4 regions of the Sporomusa termitida genome follow, and region 4 is predicted to be linked to each of the others. Evidence: a T-box and tRNA genes for the amino acid it is inferred to sense, from the RefSeq annotation. Region 4 holds a T-box; the other regions hold tRNA genes.
What was found. A T-box is a leader RNA that pairs with one kind of tRNA and senses whether it is charged. The one in region 4 lies ahead of SPTER_RS06890 (valine--tRNA ligase), so its partner is inferred to be a tRNA-Val.
Positions count from the first base shown of each region.

Region 1: it encodes a tRNA-Val, which carries the amino acid that the T-box ahead of SPTER_RS06890 (valine--tRNA ligase) is inferred to sense. The anticodon was not compared.
Region 2: it encodes a tRNA-Val, which carries the amino acid that the T-box ahead of SPTER_RS06890 (valine--tRNA ligase) is inferred to sense. The anticodon was not compared.
Region 3: it encodes a tRNA-Val, which carries the amino acid that the T-box ahead of SPTER_RS06890 (valine--tRNA ligase) is inferred to sense. The anticodon was not compared.

Region 1 covers NZ_CP036259.1:291,331-295,659, reverse strand. The annotation lists rRNA gene SPTER_RS01415 (16S ribosomal RNA) at 1-1,094, opposite strand, end outside; tRNA gene SPTER_RS01410 (tRNA-Gly) at 1,157-1,231, opposite strand; tRNA gene SPTER_RS01405 (tRNA-Val) at 1,521-1,597, opposite strand; tRNA gene SPTER_RS01400 (tRNA-Pro) at 1,622-1,698, opposite strand; tRNA gene SPTER_RS01395 (tRNA-Leu) at 1,762-1,848, opposite strand; gene SPTER_RS01390 (DUF1540 domain-containing protein) at 2,076-2,240, shown strand; gene hpsH ((2S)-3-sulfopropanediol dehydratase activating enzyme) at 2,339-3,271, opposite strand; gene hpsG ((2S)-3-sulfopropanediol dehydratase) at 3,309-4,329, opposite strand, start outside.
Region 2 covers NZ_CP036259.1:2,380,350-2,384,678, reverse strand. The annotation lists gene dnaG (DNA primase) at 1-645, shown strand, start outside; gene rpoD (RNA polymerase sigma factor RpoD) at 702-1,808, shown strand; tRNA gene SPTER_RS11110 (tRNA-Asn) at 1,869-1,944, shown strand; tRNA gene SPTER_RS11105 (tRNA-Ile) at 2,079-2,153, shown strand; tRNA gene SPTER_RS11100 (tRNA-Glu) at 2,179-2,253, shown strand; tRNA gene SPTER_RS11095 (tRNA-Val) at 2,415-2,490, shown strand; gene SPTER_RS11090 (tRNA (adenine(22)-N(1))-methyltransferase) at 2,567-3,256, shown strand; gene SPTER_RS11085 (Nif3-like dinuclear metal center hexameric protein) at 3,247-4,329, shown strand, end outside.
Region 3 covers NZ_CP036259.1:1,111,975-1,116,303, reverse strand. The annotation lists gene SPTER_RS24560 (hypothetical protein) at 1-139, opposite strand, end outside; gene SPTER_RS05015 (PAS domain-containing sensor histidine kinase) at 211-1,815, opposite strand; tRNA gene SPTER_RS05010 (tRNA-Val) at 1,984-2,059, opposite strand; tRNA gene SPTER_RS05005 (tRNA-Glu) at 2,169-2,243, opposite strand; tRNA gene SPTER_RS05000 (tRNA-Asn) at 2,247-2,322, opposite strand; gene SPTER_RS04995 (aminopeptidase) at 2,491-3,603, shown strand; gene speE (polyamine aminopropyltransferase) at 3,656-4,329, opposite strand, start outside.
Region 4 covers NZ_CP036259.1:1,567,989-1,572,317, reverse strand. The annotation lists gene SPTER_RS06890 (valine--tRNA ligase) at 1-1,515, opposite strand, end outside; T-box leader at 1,566-1,794, opposite strand; gene mobA (molybdenum cofactor guanylyltransferase) at 1,956-2,510, opposite strand; gene fdhF (formate dehydrogenase subunit alpha) at 2,888-4,329, shown strand, end outside.

The DNA.
Region 1 (4,329 bases), 1.3 Mb from region 4:
ATCTCACGACACGAGCTGACGACAGCCATGCACCACCTGTTTTCGCGTATCCGTAGATAGGGATTCATCTCTGAACCTTTCGCTCAATGTCAAGCCCTGGTAAGGTTCTTCGCGTTGCGTCGAATTAAACCACATACTCCACCGCTTGTGCGGGCCCCCGTCAATTCCTTTGAGTTTCAACCTTGCGGCCGTACTCCCCAGGCGGGGTACTTATTGCGTTAACTCCGGCACAGAAGGGGTCGATACCCTCTACACCTAGTACCCATCGTTTACGGCCAGGACTACCGGGGTATCTAATCCCGTTCGCTCCCCTGGCTTTCGCGCCTCAGTGTCAGACACAGTCCAGAAAGTCGCCTTCGCCACTGGTGTTCCTCCCAATATCTACGCATTTCACCGCTACACTGGGAATTCCACTTTCCTCTCCTGCACTCAAGCCTGACAGTTTCCTGCGCCCATACGAAGTTAAGCTTCGCACTTAGACACACGACTTACCAGGCCACCTACACGCCCTTTACGCCCAATAATTCCGGACAACGCTTGCCACCTACGTATTACCGCGGCTGCTGGCACGTAGTTAGCCGTGGCTTCCTCCTTTGGTACCGTCATTAGTCTACATTATTCACATAGACCACGTTCGTCCCAAACGACAGAGCTTTACGACCCGAAGGCCTTCTTCACTCACGCGGCGTTGCTCCGTCAGACTTTCGTCCATTGCGGAAGATTCCCCACTGCTGCCTCCCGTAGGAGTCTGGGCCGTGTCTCAGTCCCAGTGTGGCCGTTCATCCTCTCAGACCGGCTACTGATCGTCGCCTTGGTGAGCCGTTACCTCACCAACCAGCTAATCAGACGCAGACCCATCTCCAAACGGCAGCTTCTTTAGAGAGGCCACCTTTCTTATCTTCGCCATGCAGCTAAGATACCACATTCGGTATTAGCACCACTTTCGCGGTGTTGTCCCCAGTTTAGAGGCAGGTTGTCTACGCGTTACTCACCCGTTCGCCACTAAGTATCCATTACTGTATACTCCGTTCGACTTGCATGTGTTAGGCACGCCGCCAGCGTTCGTCCTGAGCCAGGATCAAACTCTCCAATAAAGTCTTTGCAATCACTCAGTGACTGCAGTATATTGAAGCCGTTTATCGGCTCATTATCTTTTTGGAGCGGAAAACGAGATTCGAACTCGCGACCCTCGCCTTGGCAAGGCGATGCTCTACCGCTGAGCTACTTCCGCATCCCTTACGAATATTATGTGGCTTGTTATCGCCACCGCACATCTGGCATTTGTATGATGCATTTCTTTACATTGTTCAGTTTTCAGGGAACGACGCGCATGGATGCGCTAGGATCACGGGCGTATCATGGACGATACGCTTTGCCCGGGACCGACGCGCATGGATGCGCTAGGATCACAGACGTATCAGGACGATACGCTTTGCCTCGGCAACTGACAGCTGCCGACAGCGACTTATATAGATTATCATAGTTATCCATACTATGTCAACTGATTTTTTCAAAAAAAATGGTGGGACTAACTGGATTCGAACCAGTGACCTCTACGATGTCAACGTAGCGCTCTAACCAACTGAGCTATAGTCCCATTGAAACAATTAATTAACATAATTGGTCGGAGCGGCAGGATTCGAACCTGCGGCCCCCTGGTCCCAAGCCAGGTACTCTACCAAACTGAGCCACGCCCCGAAATTGTTATTGATAATTGATTCAGTCTTCGCCTCACAGCTCGCCTTCTTGGCTCTCTGTTTATGGTGCCGGAGGTCGGACTCGAACCGACACGGAGTTACCCCCGGCAGATTTTGAGTCTGCTACGTCTGCCAATTACGTCACTCCGGCACTGGATTTTTAATTATACTCGCTGTCAAATAATTTGTCAACAACCATATTTCTGCAGAAGCAAAATGAACGTCCCCCTGCTTCTACACTTTCACCTGGATAATTAACTCCGTTCTTAAGTGAGCATTTTCTAAAGTTATTGGCACATATTGTTCTGATCACCCTATACATGATTTCATCAGGTGGTGAGATACTATCATTGGCAAAATTCAAGGAGGTGAATGCATATGTCATTATCAGGAGTAAAATGTACTGTATCCTGCTGTAAGTATTGGAAACAAGGCGAGCAATGTGAGGCTTCTGGGATCCAGGTCAACATTGATGGCGGTGCCGCCCATGCCCGGCAAAGTGATCAAACGAACTGCCATACTTTTGAAGCCAAGCATTCCTAAACCCAATTCCAGAATAAAGCTAGAGGGAGCGGTCCATTAAGGGCAGCTCCCTCTAGCTATTCAAGATCACTTAAAAGGAATAGGCTTGCCTGCTGCTGTCAGGCCAAGCCCCTTCCGGTCCGGGATTTTATATAGGCATTGATCGTCTGCAGCTTGCCGTTGTCTAATTGACTATCCCCCATAGGGTAGTCCCGCCCTAAATAGCCGTATTTTTGTTGGCCCAGCCGGTGGTATGACAGCAGCTCATAGCTGGTGTTAGGCCAGCCCTTAATAAAATCCAGGATAGCACCGATGTCTTGCTCGGAATCGTTAAAGCCGGGAATTAGCGGGGTACGGACCAAAATCTGCAACTGGGGATATGCGCGCCGCAGGCCGGTCAGGTTAGTTAAAATCAAATCATTATTGCGTCCGGTGAATTCTTTATGCTTATTCGGGTCCATCGACTTTATATCAAAAATGATGGTTTTTAAATAAGCCCCTACCCGGCTGAGGTCGGCCCACGGGGCATAGCCACAGGTTTCGATTGTGGCATCAATGCGTTTTCTTTTTGTTTCCTTTAAAATGCTGATTACAAAATCAGCCTGCACCAGCGGTTCACCGCCGCTGATTGTCAAGCCGCCGCCGGAACGCATGTAAAAAGCACTGTCTGCTTCCACCACGGTTAGGATGTCGGCCACCGACATTTGCCGCCCAAAGGTATGCAAGGCTTTGGCAGGGCACTTGTCTGCGCAGCGGTGGCATTGCCGGCACTTATCCCTGTTAATTGTCATCATGCCGTCCTGACTCTTAGCCACAGCAGCATATTCACATACTGTCTGACACCGGGAGCAGGCCTCATACCCGATACATTTACTCCTGTTGTAGGCAAGCTCCGGCGTATACCGCTGCGATTCAGGGTTGCTGCACCAGCGGCATTGCAGCGGGCAGCCCTTAAGAAAGACGACGGTCCGGATGCCTAAGCCGTCATGCAGCGAATAACGTTGAATATTAAAAACATAGCCGCTGCTGCCATTTGTATCATTAGTTAACATCTTGTCTCTCCCCGGGGATTATTGCAGCTATTATCTATCAGATAGCAGTATGCTCGGTACGGGCAATAAGATCATCCTGCAAATCGGGGGATAAATCGGTAAAATAGGCGCTGTAGCCGGCTATGCGCACAATCAGATTGCGGTATTTCTCCGGATCTTTCTTCGCGGCCAGCAGGGTTGCCCGGTTAATTACATTAAACTGCAGGTGCCATAATTTCAAATCACACCAGGTCCGGATAAAAGCAACCAGCTTATCGGTTCCCCCCTCACCGGCCACACACGCAGGGCTCAATTTCACATTTAACAGCCGGGCCGCCCGTTCCCTAAAGCCGGTATTTTTGGACATGTAGTTTGACAGCAGCACGGCTGTAGGGCCATTCACATCAGCCCCCTGCGAGGCTGAAGACCCGTCAGACAGCGGCGTATAAGCCTTTCGGCCGTTAGGGGTTGCACTGACCACTTTGCCAAAAGGCACATGGGAGGTAAAGGGCACCAGGCGCAGATCCAGGTGTACACCCAATTCTTTTGAATATTTTCTGGTAAATTGCAGGCACTGACGGTCCAGTTCTTTGGCAATCGCATCCGCATAAGGGTCATCATTGCCATATTTAGGCGCATTAAGGAGTAATTGCCGGATTACTTCCCGGCCCTCAAAATTGCATTCCATCGCCGCAACCAGTTCGGCCATCGTTACTGTTTTCTCTTCATAAACCAGCTTTTTAATGGCTGCCAGCGAATCCACGACCGTGCCATAGCCCATAAATTCAAAATAGCCTAAATCAATGCCGCCTTCAATAACCGGGGTGTGAATATCCTTATAGTGCTGCATGCACAGATCATGCAGGGCCGATCCCAGCGGCCAGGCGAAATGCCGCGCCCGCAGATTAATAATGACCTGTTGTTGAATAAAGGCATGTTTCAGAAAATTAATATGCTGCGTTAAATAGGCCTGCCAGAACTCTTCCCAGGTTGCAAAATCCCGGGGATCTCCCGTTTCCGGCCCAATCTGCTCGTTCCCGTGGAGTTGCATTTTTCCGTTGTAGATTGTCATTTCCACA
Region 2 (4,329 bases), 810 kb from region 4:
GTTGTCGGTAAATTAGTGCCTGTTTTGGCGGAAGCCGATAACTCAGTTGAGGTAAACGCTCATATTACCCGTTTATCTCAGATACTCTCAGTTGATGAAAATGCTTTACGCAGCGAGATAACAAAGTATATCGTTCAACTCAAAAAGGATAAAAATGTAAAAAAAGGGAAAACTATAAATATTGCCCTCTTGTATAAGCAGATTCCTCCCGCCGCCCTGCAGGCGGAACGACAGCTTATCAGGCTGTTGTGCGATGATTTAACGCTTATTCCTTATGTTCTGTCTAAGATTTCACCACAAGAAATACAAGGCATACTCCAGCAAGAGATTATTAAATTTATATTTACTGCGTATAATATGGAAAAAAATATAACACAGGCGACAATCCATGCCGGTGTAGATACCCTAACTGAAAAAGCAAAGACTGAGTTTTCACATATTATGTTAATGGATATACAATTTGATGATGTGGTCAAATTTCTTGAAGACTGTATTAAAACCATCCGGTTGGCACATCTGACCGCACTGTATGAACAACACCGGCTAATGGCCGATGAATTAGAACGCATGGGGGATAGTAGCTTTCTGCAGGAATTGGCGGAAAGTCAGCGAATTAAACATGAAATTAGCAAATTACATCACTAATAGTCAAGTACTGTATGCTTTATTACCGTCAACTGCCAGAGGAAGGGGGGAAAACTATGGCCGATAAGAAAAGTACTTCAGGTGAGCAAGTCAATGAACTTTTACACAAGGGTAAAAAACGTGGTGTACTCACGTATTCTGAAATTATGGATACCATGCAGACTGAAGATATGAGCCCTGATGAAATTGATGATATGTATGAAATTTTTAGTAATAAAGGCATTGAGATTGTTGACGAAGTTCCGGATGTTGAACTGATTGAAGGCCCAGACCTGTCTGAGATTGAATCGACGGCCGAAGAAGTAGATATAGATCTCACCATTCCTGAAGGCATTAGTATTGATGACCCTGTGCGCATGTACCTTAAAGAGATAGGCCGGGTACCACTTTTAACTGCTGACGAGGAGATTAAACTGGCCAAACGTATGGAGCAAGGGGATGAGGAGGCTAAACGCCGTCTGGCTGAGGCAAACTTAAGGCTGGTAGTCAGTATTGCCAAACGTTATGTTGGGCGTGGTATGCTGTTTTTGGATCTGATTCAGGAAGGTAATCTTGGCTTAATCAAAGCAGTGGAGAAATTTGATTATAACAAGGGGTATAAGTTCAGTACCTATGCTACCTGGTGGATTCGGCAAGCAATAACCCGGGCAATTGCTGACCAGGCCCGAACGATTCGGATTCCTGTTCACATGGTTGAAACCATTAATAAACTCATCCGGGTATCACGGCAGCTTCTCCAGGAATTAGGCCGGGAGCCATCACCGGAAGAGGTTGCAAAAGCTATGGATGTCAGCGTGGAACGGGTACGGGAGATCATGAAAATAGCCCAGGAACCTGTATCTTTGGAGACGCCCATCGGTGAAGAAGAAGACTCTCACCTGGGAGATTTTATCGAAGACCAGGATGCACCGGCTCCGGCCGAAGCTGCTTCTTTTATGCTGCTTAAGGAACAGTTGGAAGAAGTCCTGGAAACACTGACACCGCGCGAAGAAAAGGTATTGCGCCTGCGTTTTGGTTTAGATGACGGCCGGGCCCGGACGCTGGAAGAAGTGGGACAATATTTTGGTGTTACCCGCGAACGTATCCGTCAGATTGAAGCCAAAGCGCTCAGAAAACTTCGCCATCCCAGCCGTAGTAAAAAGTTAAAGGATTTTCTGGAGTAAAACTAAATATTACTTGACGTAACCTGGACATTGCTTTATAATAGTCAACGTTGGCGATATTCCTCGATAGCTCAGTTGGTAGAGCAATCGGCTGTTAACCGATCGGTCGTAGGTTCGAGTCCTACTCGAGGAGCCAAAAGCAGAGTGCCAAGTTTTTAGGAGCAATAGCGACGCGGAAACTTGTGCGAATCGCTTAGTTCTGAGCGATAGCGAAGAACCTCCTATATATTAAAACAGGCTTTCTCCGGAAAACCTGTTTTAATATCTCTAGGGCCTATAGCTCAGCGGTAGAGCAGCCGGCTCATAACCGGCTGGTCCCTGGTTCGATCCCAGGTGGGCCCACCAACTTCCCGCATCCCACCTCTCAAATGGCCCGTTGGTCAAGCGGTTAAGACACCGCCCTTTCACGGCGGTAACAAGGGTTCGATTCCCTTACGGGTCACCATAAGCAGTGAACCAGGTTCTCACGAGTCGATAGACGAAATGAGAACCTGTGTGATAAGCAGAGAGCCAGATTTTTAGGAGCGCAGCGACGCGGGAATCTGTGCGAATCGCTTAGTTCTGAGCGTAGCGAAGAACCTCCTTTCTCGATATCAAAATTAACACGGGCGATTAGCTCAGCTGGGAGAGCGCCTGCCTTACAAGCAGGATGTCGGCAGTTCGATCCTGTCATCGCCCACCACAGCAAACCTGCGAAGTTAATTCGCAGGTTTTTTGCTACCTATCAGAATAACAATGATTTACCAGGAGGGCTGTATGTGAAATTAGGTCAGCGCTTACAAACGATTGCCGGCATGGTGCCAGCCGGTGTGACTATGGCCGATATTGGGACAGATCATGCCTATTTGCCCATCTATCTTGTGAAAGAGAAGATTGTGGCCAGGGCAATTGCCGGTGATGTTCATCACGGGCCGTATTTATCAGCCCAAAATGCGGTGGCGGCAGCGCAGCTGGAGCAATATATCTCGGTTCGACTGGGGAACGGCTTGGCGGTTCTTCAGCCGGGGGAGGCCGACGTCGTGGTCATTGCCGGTATGGGCGGAGCCAATATCATTGCAATCCTGCAAGCCTGTCCGGATATAACCAGCCTGGTACAACGCCTTATCTTACAGCCAATGATTGCCGCCGCTCCGGTCCGCCTGTGGCTGCATACCCAGGGCTGGCAGATTGTTGACGAGCAGCTGGTGCAGGAAGAAGGGAAGCTATACCAGATTATCGCGGCCGAACCTGGTGCAGGCCCTCTTGATGATCAGTCCCTTTATGAGATCGGACCACGGCTCTGGCAGTCCAGGCATCCGTTATTGCGGCTGCATATTAATGAACTGATCAGCCAGCGGCGCGCCGTGCTTCTGGCTATGGGCGGGAGTGACGACGCCGTAAAATCTGCTAAATACCGGGAATATACCCGTAAGCTTAACGCGTTGGAGGAAAAGCTGTTATGTCTGTAATTTGCCGTGATATTTTAAAAGAGCTGGAAAAGCTGGCGCCCCGGCATCTGGCTGAACCCTGGGATAATGTCGGGCTGTTGCTTGGTGATCCTGCGCAACCGATACAGAAAATAATAGTAGCCTTAGATGTGGATCAGCCCCTTGTTAATGAGGCTATTACCACCGGCGCTGACCTGATTATCGCTCATCATCCGCTGATCTTCAAAGGCCTTACCCGTATCCGTACAGATTGCCCGCAGGGAAAGCTGCTGGCTGACCTGATTAAAGCCGGCATCGCTGTATATGCCGCACATACTAACCTGGACAGTGCCCGCGGCGGGGTTAATGATGTATTAGCGCAAAAATTAGCCTTAAAAGAAGTCCGGCCGCTAACTAATGTCTATCAGGAGCAATTGTATAAATTAGCTGTGTATGTGCCTGCTACCCATGTTGACCAAGTTCGAAACTCAATCACAGCCGCAGGGGCCGGGCATATCGGCAATTACAGCCACTGCACTTTTCAAACCCCGGGTACAGGGACCTTTTTACCATTAGCTGATGCCCAGCCTTTCCTCGGCCATCAGGGAACACTGGAATTTGTCGACGAAAGCCGCCTGGAAACTGTATTTCCGGCAGCTTTGCGTTCGCAGATCATTACTGCTATGCTGGCAGCTCACCCGTATGAGGAAGTGGCCTATGACGAATATCAGCTGCTAAATAAAGGTGAGACTTATGGCCTGGGGCGGGTGGGCTGCCTGGCTGCACCCATGGGGCTTGAACAATTTATCAGACAGGTAAAAACGGCATTACATATTAATTCTGTCAAAGTGGCCGGCGCTGATGCTGAACAAATGATCTCCAGGGTTGCCGTATGCGGCGGCAGCGGCGCCAGTCTGATTAACCAGGCCGTTAATGCTGGGGCTCACATCCTGGTTACCGGTGATGTAAAATATCATGAGGCCCAGCAGGCCGTCGCAGAAGGTCTGACTATTATCGATGCCGGGCATTTTGCCACCGAACAGCCGGTAGTCGGCTTGGTGGCAGACTATTTAACGCACTGTGCCCAAAAAAACCTTTGGAAGATTACAGTTATT
Region 3 (4,329 bases), 460 kb from region 4:
GCTGAAAATCATGTAAGAGTTCATCTGATACATCGGCCAGCATTTGTATAATAATGTCCCGGCCATCTTTTTCCTGACTAATCTCTGGAATCTCAGCGATTATTGTTAGGTGAATATCTCCATAAGATTTTCTGACCACGTATGCCTTTTAGACCATATTTCTATATCAAGTATAAAAAAGTGCGAGGTTTATGCAAAGACGGTGACATCTTATACACCAAAACGGCATTGCTCATCTACAGTCAGCAGCACACTCTCATCCCCTGTCACTGGCAATAGTACAGTAAAAACAGTGCCTTTTCCCACCTGGCTGTCAACGATAATTCTGCCGCCATGATTCTGCACAATGCTGTAACATACTGATAAACCCAGCCCGGTGCCGCATTCCTTGGTCGTAAAGAAAGGAGTTCCCAGCTTTTCAACAATTTCACGGGGGATGCCATTGCCGTTATCTTCTATTGTTATCGCCACCATCCCCTGCTGCCGGCTAATAGCCACAATAACCTGCCCCTCATAAGGCACTGCTTCTACAGCATTTTTTAACAAATTAATAAATACCTGTTTAAGCTGGCAGATGTCGCCGACGGTAGTACAGCCTAAGACGGGCAGTATTACCGTGACAGCAGCATTTTTACTATGCAGCTGCCCCTCCATCAGCAGGGTAACATCCTGCAGCAGCTTGCAAATATTCACTTTTTCGAATAACGGTTCTTTCGGTGGCCGCGCCAGCATTTGAAACTCACTAATCAAACTATCTATCCGGCCAATTTCATCAACGATAATATCCAGGTGCTCTGCCCGCGGCGGCCGGTCATTGCGCCGGGCCATCAGCTGAATAAAGCCTTTTATTGCCGTAAGTGGATTTCTGATTTCATGGGCAATACCGGCAGCTAACTGATTAACGCAGACCAGCCGCTCCATTCGCAGTTGTTCCTGCTCCCGCTCGTGCCGCTTGGCCTGACACCAGACCCCGTATAAAAGTCCCAAGCAAATAGCTAGAAAAAAGAAACTAGCGGCGTCTTCCCGCGATTTGCTCAGAACTCGGGCATGCAGAGCATTAAGCGGCATAACCATAATCATTCGCCAGTTTGCACTACTCAAGTTCGTATATATGAATACTTTGTCCAGCCCATCCAAAAACGAATTAAATTCCATTATACCTGATGTATTGTTCAGCATACGGGTAAACTGTTGTTTATATGAGGCGCTCTCAGGATACAGGTCCACCAGCCGGGGGTGGTGGATCACCTGAGCATTGCTATCGATAACAACTATATATTGGTTCTCCGGCATCTGTGCCTGCACAACCGACTTACTTATTTCCTGAACAGGTACATGTGCTGCTAGAACGCCGGTTACATGGTCACTGCCATCGGTGACGGGAACTAATATGCTAATATAAGCATGCTCCAGACTTCCGTAAACCATTCGGTCCGAAACTACAGCCTCTCCTGACAGAACAGTCTGAAAATATTTATTATTCTCTTGCTCAGGCAGTAATTCACCGGCGCCTGAAGTCTGCCCCAGGCCGGCAACTAAGCGACTATTCCGGTCATATACGGCAACATTAGCCACCCCGAGCACATCCATTGCTGCCAATAAATCGCTTCGGGCCAGCTCAGGCTCAAGGCTCTTAACACCTGGGCCGGCAGCTAACATCTTGATTCCTGCCAGCCTGGTATCAAAATACATATCAAGGTAATTGGCCGCTACAGCCAGACGGTCCCGCTCTCCAACCATTACAATCCGATATTGATAATGAAAATAATTAACAATCAAGCCGCCAATGATTGTTATCAGAATGGTGCCAACCATTTTTGACACCATTTTATTCTTACTTCCGGAAAGCAAGATTGGTCACCACCTTTTTCTGACACAATTCGCCAAAATTCAGACTTTTCCTGCAAAGAATGCTAAGATTGCCAAATTTTTCACAAACAAATGCAAAAGAAGCTTTCAGTTAGACTGAAAGCTTCTTTTGCATGGTGGGCGATGACAGGATCGAACTGCCGACATCCTGCTTGTAAGGCAGGCGCTCTCCCGGCTGAGCTAATCGCCCGTGTTTTGGATTTTTGGGAAAGGAGGTTCTTCGCTACCGCTCAGAACTAAGCGACTCACACAGGTTCTCATTTCGTCTGTCGACTCGTGAGAACCTGGTTCGCTGCTTATGGTGACCCGTAAGGGAATCGAACCCTTGATACCGCCGTGAAAGGGCGGTGTCTTAACCGCTTGACCAACGGGCCAGCTGGCTCCTCGAGTAGGACTCGAACCTACGACCGATCGGTTAACAGCCGATTGCTCTACCAACTGAGCTATCGAGGAATCTTACAACATAATGAATTATATACTAGGTAAATTAAAAATGCAAGTAGTCGTGTATATTTTAATCGTTATTGCAGTTTGTATTAAATCCTTAGAAATAAAAGGATATTTTTGTTAAAACATCAAATACTGATATAGCAGCCAAAAATCATAAGAGGAGGTAACCCCTTGGATCCACGGATAAAAACACTTGCCAAGAACCTGATTGGTTATTCAACCAGCCTTGCACGGGGTGAAAAAATATTAATTGAGATGTTTGATGATGCCTTGCCGCTGGCTAAGGCCCTGGTAGATGAGGCGTACGCGGTGGGCGGCATCCCTTTTCTGGAGCTTAAAAACAGCCGGCTGCAACGGGCCTTGCTGCTGAGTGCAACCAGTGAACAACTCAGACTGACCGCGTCCTGGGAAGAGGCCCGTATGCACGAGATGGATGCCTACATCGCGATCAGAGCCAGCTTCAATATCACAGAAATGGCCGATGTTCCCGCCGCCCAGCTGCAACGTTACCAGCAGGACTGGGTAAAGCCGGTGCATCTTGATATCCGCGTCCCCCAAACCAAATGGTGCATCCTGCGCTGGCCCAACGCCTCCATGGCGCAGTCGGCAGGCACCAGCACCGAAGCCTTTGAAGACTTCTATTTCAATGTGTGCAACCTGGATTACAGCAAAATGGCGAAAGCCATGGACCCCCTGGTCAGCCTCATGGAACAAACCGACAAAGTTAGTATTACCGGCCCCGGAACCGAGCTTACCTTTTCGATAAAAGGAATTCCGGCGGTAAAATGCTCCGGCCTCAGAAATATTCCCGATGGTGAAGTATATACCGCTCCTGTCAGGGATTCGGTGAATGGTGTTGTTACCTATAATACGCCGGCTGTATACCAGGGATTTACTTATGAAAACATCCGCCTGGAGTTTAAAGCCGGGAAAATTGTCAAAGCGACAGCCAATGACACTGACAAAATCAACAGCATCTTCGACACCGATGAAGGTGCCCGCTTTATCGGCGAATTTGCCTTAGGTGTCAATCCTTACATTGATAAACCTATGAAGGATACTTTATTTGACGAAAAAATTAAAGGCAGTTTCCACTTTACCCCCGGCAACGCCTACGATGTCGCCTTTAATGGGAATACATCAGCCATTCACTGGGACTTGGTTTGTATCCAGAACCCGGCCTTCGGCGGTGGTGAAATCCGGTTTGACGACAAGCTGATCCGTAAGGATGGGCGCTTCACACTCCCTGAGCTGACAGGCTTAAATCCTGAAAATCTGCAGTAATGCAAAAAGCGAGCCGGCCACAGCTCGCTTTTTTTCTTCACTATTAAACTATTTATTTAAGTAAATCTTGCACAAAGTTGGGTAAAGCAAAACAACTTTTTTGAAGCTCGCGGTTGTAATACCGTGTATCCAGGTTATCCGGAATCCGGTTCCTGTCGGTATGGAGGGGGTCATATTGTTTGGAGCCGATGGTAAAGCAATGTAACCCGCTTGGATATAGGGGAATATTAGCCAAATACAGGCGGGTAATGGGGAATAGGGAGGCGATGTCGGCCTTAAGCCGTTTAATCAGGTCCTGATGAAAAAAAGGTGATTCAGTCTGCTGCACGAATAAACCATCAGGCCTGAGGGCCTTATGTACATTCTGATAGAATGCATGGGTAAACAGCCCGGCCCCCGGCCCGATAGGATCAGAACAGTCTACGATAATAACATCATATTTGTTTTCCACTTCCTCCATATGCTTGATCCCATCACCAATTTTCAATTGCAGCTTGGGATGGTTGTCATTTAAAGCCACACTAATCTCAGGCAGGTATTTTTTGCTGACATCAACAACCAGGCCGTCAATTTCCACCATCTCCGCCACTTCAATCGACTGATGTTTAACAACCTCGCGGGCCGTCCCGCCGTCGCCCCCGCCGATAATCAGAACCGTTCTGGGATCAGGATGCACAAACAACGGTACATGGGCAATCATCTCATGGTAAATGAACTCATCAAAAA
Region 4 (4,329 bases):
TTTCAGTCCCATCATCATCATGCGGGCTACCCAGAAAAAAATAATATCATAACCGGTAACCAGCACGCTTGTCGGATAAAACTGTTTAAGTTCCGCGGTCTCCTCCGGCCAGCCCATGGTGGAAAATGGCCACAGGGCCGAACTAAACCACGTATCAAGCACATCCGGATCCTGTTCAACAGCACCACCGCATTGGGGGCAGGCGTGAATATCGCTCCTCGACACAGTAACCTCGCCACAGGCACAATACCAGGCCGGAATGCGATGGCCCCACCAGATTTGCCGGGATATGCACCAGTCGCGGATATTATCCAGCCAGTTACTATAAATCTTAGTAAACCGGTCAGGCACAAACTGAGTTCTGCCTTCGGTTACCGCCGCAACAGCAGGCTTAGCCAGCGGTTCCATCTTAACAAACCACTGTTTGGACACCAAGGGTTCAATCACTGTGCTGCAGCGCTGGCAATGGCCGACAGCATGGTTGTGTTCATCAATTTTTACAAGATACCCCTGGTCTTTAAGGTCATTGAGCAGGGCTTTACGGCATTCATAACGATCCATGCCGGCATATTTGCCGGTATCAGCGGCCATGGTGCCATCAGGATTTATCACCACAATCTCGGGCAGCTTATGCCTGAGGCCCATATCAAAGTCGTTCGGGTCATGGGCCGGGGTGATCTTAACTGCGCCGGTACCAAACGCCGGATCAACATAGTCGTCGGCGACAATAGGCAGGCGGCGCCCCAGCATTGGCAGGATCAGATACTTCCCTGCCAGATGACGATAACGTACGTCCTCTGGATGTACGGCCACACCGCTATCACCCAGAATAGTCTCCGGGCGCGTGGTAGCTACGGTTACGTATTCACCGTCAGCCCCCGCCACCGGATAACGTACGTGATATAAATGCCCCGGCTTCTCTTCATGCTCAACCTCAATATCACTAAGGGCGGTATGGCAGCGTGGACACCAATTCGTGATGCGGTTGCCCTGGTAGATCAGCCCCTGCTCATATAAAGTAACAAATACTTCGCGCACAGCGGCTGAGCAGCCTTCATCCATAGTAAAACGTTCCCGTTCCCAGTCACAGGAGGCCCCTAAACGCTTAAGCTGATTGATGATGCGGCTGCCATACCGGGCTTTCCACTCCCAGACCCGCTTGATAAACACATCCCGCCCAAGATCGTAGCGGGTTTGGCCTTCTTCGGCCAGAACCTCTTCCACTTTAATCTGCGTGGCAATACCGGCATGGTCGGTGCCCGGCATCCACAGCGTGTTATAGCCCTGTAACCGTTTGAAACGGATAAGAATGTCCTGCAACGTATTATCAAGCGCATGCCCCATATGCAGCTGTCCGGTTACGTTAGGGGGCGGAATAACAATACTGTACGGAGCCTGGCCCCTATTAACCTCAGCATGAAATAACCGGTTGTCTTCCCAGAATTTATACCACTTGGCTTCCACGGCCTGGGGATCATACACAGTAGCAATCGTATGTATCTGTTTCTCTTCCATATATCCTCCTTGAATTATATCGTTTCTCATAAAAAAAAGCCCTCTTGTCCCCTAAGGACGAAAGGGCTTAGCTTCCGCGGTACCACCTTGATTTCCGGCCTCTGCTGGGTGCCGGACTCTTGCTATGCCGTAACGTGACACAGCGGCTGGACCTACAAAATTTTCAGTCCAGCAGCTCAGAGATGACCTTCTGTTAATACCTCACTGAAAGGCCTTGCAGCCGGCGGGCCTTCTCTCTGTCCAGGCGTATCAACATACTCTTCTCTTCATTGCTGATATGTATACAATTGCTTTCATTATACCGGCTCAGACGGACAGTGTCAAGTTTTGGCAGTCATTGTACCAGCATGTCCAAAAGTAAAAGCCTCTCATTCCATATAGCTAAAGTCCAACCTTATTGGCTTCTGCCGCTGACAGGATGAAAGGATTCGGCTTCAGTATTACGAGCGCAAATTATCGAGATAAGCCTTGGCATTATCTAGCTCTTCCCTAGTATTAATATTCAGAAAGCAATATTCCGGTACCTGCAGCCTGTTCATTTCTGCCTGATCGATATAAACAACATTTACCTCATCAAAAAAAGATTGCACACTACGCCTGTCGTTATCTAAATGAGCCGTAATTGCCGGCAAGCACCGTTTTGAGTAAATGGCATGCAAAGGTTCCATCCTTGTCCCATACCGGGGAATAAGAATATCCTCCCTGCCCAGCCGGTTGAGCATATAATGCACAAGTGTTTTATCAATAAACGGCATATCACAGGCAAAGACAAAGATATAGGGAGTGACAGATTTGATTAAACCGGCCTGTATCCCCCCCAGCGGCCCCTTGCCTTGTATAATATCTCCAACCATATCACAGCCTAAATAACGGTAATCAGCAAATTGATTAGTAATAAGAACCGGCTGCTTATGAAAAAAATCGGTAACTTTCTGTATTACAATCTCTATTAATGGCTGAGAACCTAGTTTTACAAAAGATTTACTCGTACCCATTCGCTGGCTTTTCCCGCCTGCCAATATGAACGGAGTAATCAGCCTGCACCATTGGAGATTAGTCTTATTTTCACTCAAATTCATAGCGCTCCAGTATATAAGCAGAATCTGACTTTATTATAATAAGAGTATGACCTGTAAGTCAACCTGTGTAACATATTTGCCCTGACGGCAGGCAAGCAAGCGGTGATAAAATAACGGCTGTACTGGCTGAGCAGTTACCAAGATATATATCATTTATGCAAAATATTTGGTAAAATATATAAATAGGTTATTCAATTACGAAAGGAGGCAAAAACCTAATTGCATTTTCCGCTAATTACCGCGCAAAGCAGCAAAAAGCATTTATTCCACCACAAGGAGAGTGAACACAGTAAATGATCAGATTGACAATTGACGGGCAAATCATTGAAACCCCTGAAGGCTCTACCGTGCTGGAAGCGGCCCGCAACGCCGGCGTCCGGATCCCAACCTTGTGCCACCTTGCCGACTTAACCCCGGAAGGAGCCTGCCGGGTCTGTGTTGTCGAAGTGGAAGGCGCACGCGGGCTGGTCACGGCGTGTACCTATCCGGCATCGGCGGGACTGGTTGTACGGACCAACTCAGCCGCTATCCGTGAAGCCCGCAAAAGTGTAATTGAACTGATGCTGGCCAACCACCCCCAGGACTGCCTTTCCTGTCAGCGCAACCTGGATTGCGAGCTGCAAACGCTGGCAAACAATCTGGGAATCCGGGAAATCCGTTTTACCGGCGAACGCCGCGAATATGCCGTTGATGACAGTAATCCCTTTATTATCAGAGATAATAATAAATGCATCCTCTGCGGCCGGTGCGTCCGGGTTTGCCAGCAGGTACAGTGCTGCGATGTCCTCGAATGGACGAACCGGGGCTTTGATACAAAAATAGCACCCGCTTTTGATGTGCCCATGCCTGAATCGAGCTGCGTTTTTTGCGGCACCTGCGTTTCTGCCTGCCCGGTAGGCGCCCTGACGGAAAAACCCATGAGGCATGCCGGCTTGCCGGATAAAAAAGTTAAAACAACCTGTCCCTTCTGCGGTGTTGGCTGCAATTTCGATCTGAATGTCAAGGACGATAAGGTTATTGGGGTAACCTCAAATCTGACCAGTGCGGTTAATGGCCGGCTCACTTGTGTAAAAGGCCGGTTTGGTATTGACTATGTCCACAGCCCGGAGCGTCTGACAACACCGTTAATCAAAAAAGACGGTGACTTTGTGGCGGCTACCTGGGATGAAGCACTGGACTTAATTACCGCCAGATTTGCCGCTATAAAAAATGCCCATGGCGGCGACGCTCTGGCGGCCCTCAGTTCGGCCCGTTGTGTTAACGAAGAAAACTATCTGATGCAAAAATTTATGCGCGCAGTGATTGGCACCAACAATATTGATCACTGCGCCCGTACCTGACACGCCCCTACTGTGGCCGGTCTGGCCACCTCATTTGGATCAGGGGCAATGACAAACTCAATCAACGAAATACCCCAGAGTAAGGTTTTATTTGTTATCGGCTCCAACCCAACCGAAGCCCATCCTGTAATTGGGGCAAAAATGCGTCAGGCACTCCGTAATGGCGCCCAATTGATTGTCGTTGATCCACGGAAAACCGAACTTGCCGGCAAAGCGCATGTATGGCTGCGGCTGAAACCAGGTACCGATATTGCGCTTATCAACGGCTTGATGCATATTATTTTAAAATCCGGCTGGCATGACCAGAAGTTTATTGAATCCTGCACAGTTGACTTTGAAAAAGTAGTCGAAACAGTGGAAAAATATACGCCGGAATATGTTGAAACAATTACAGG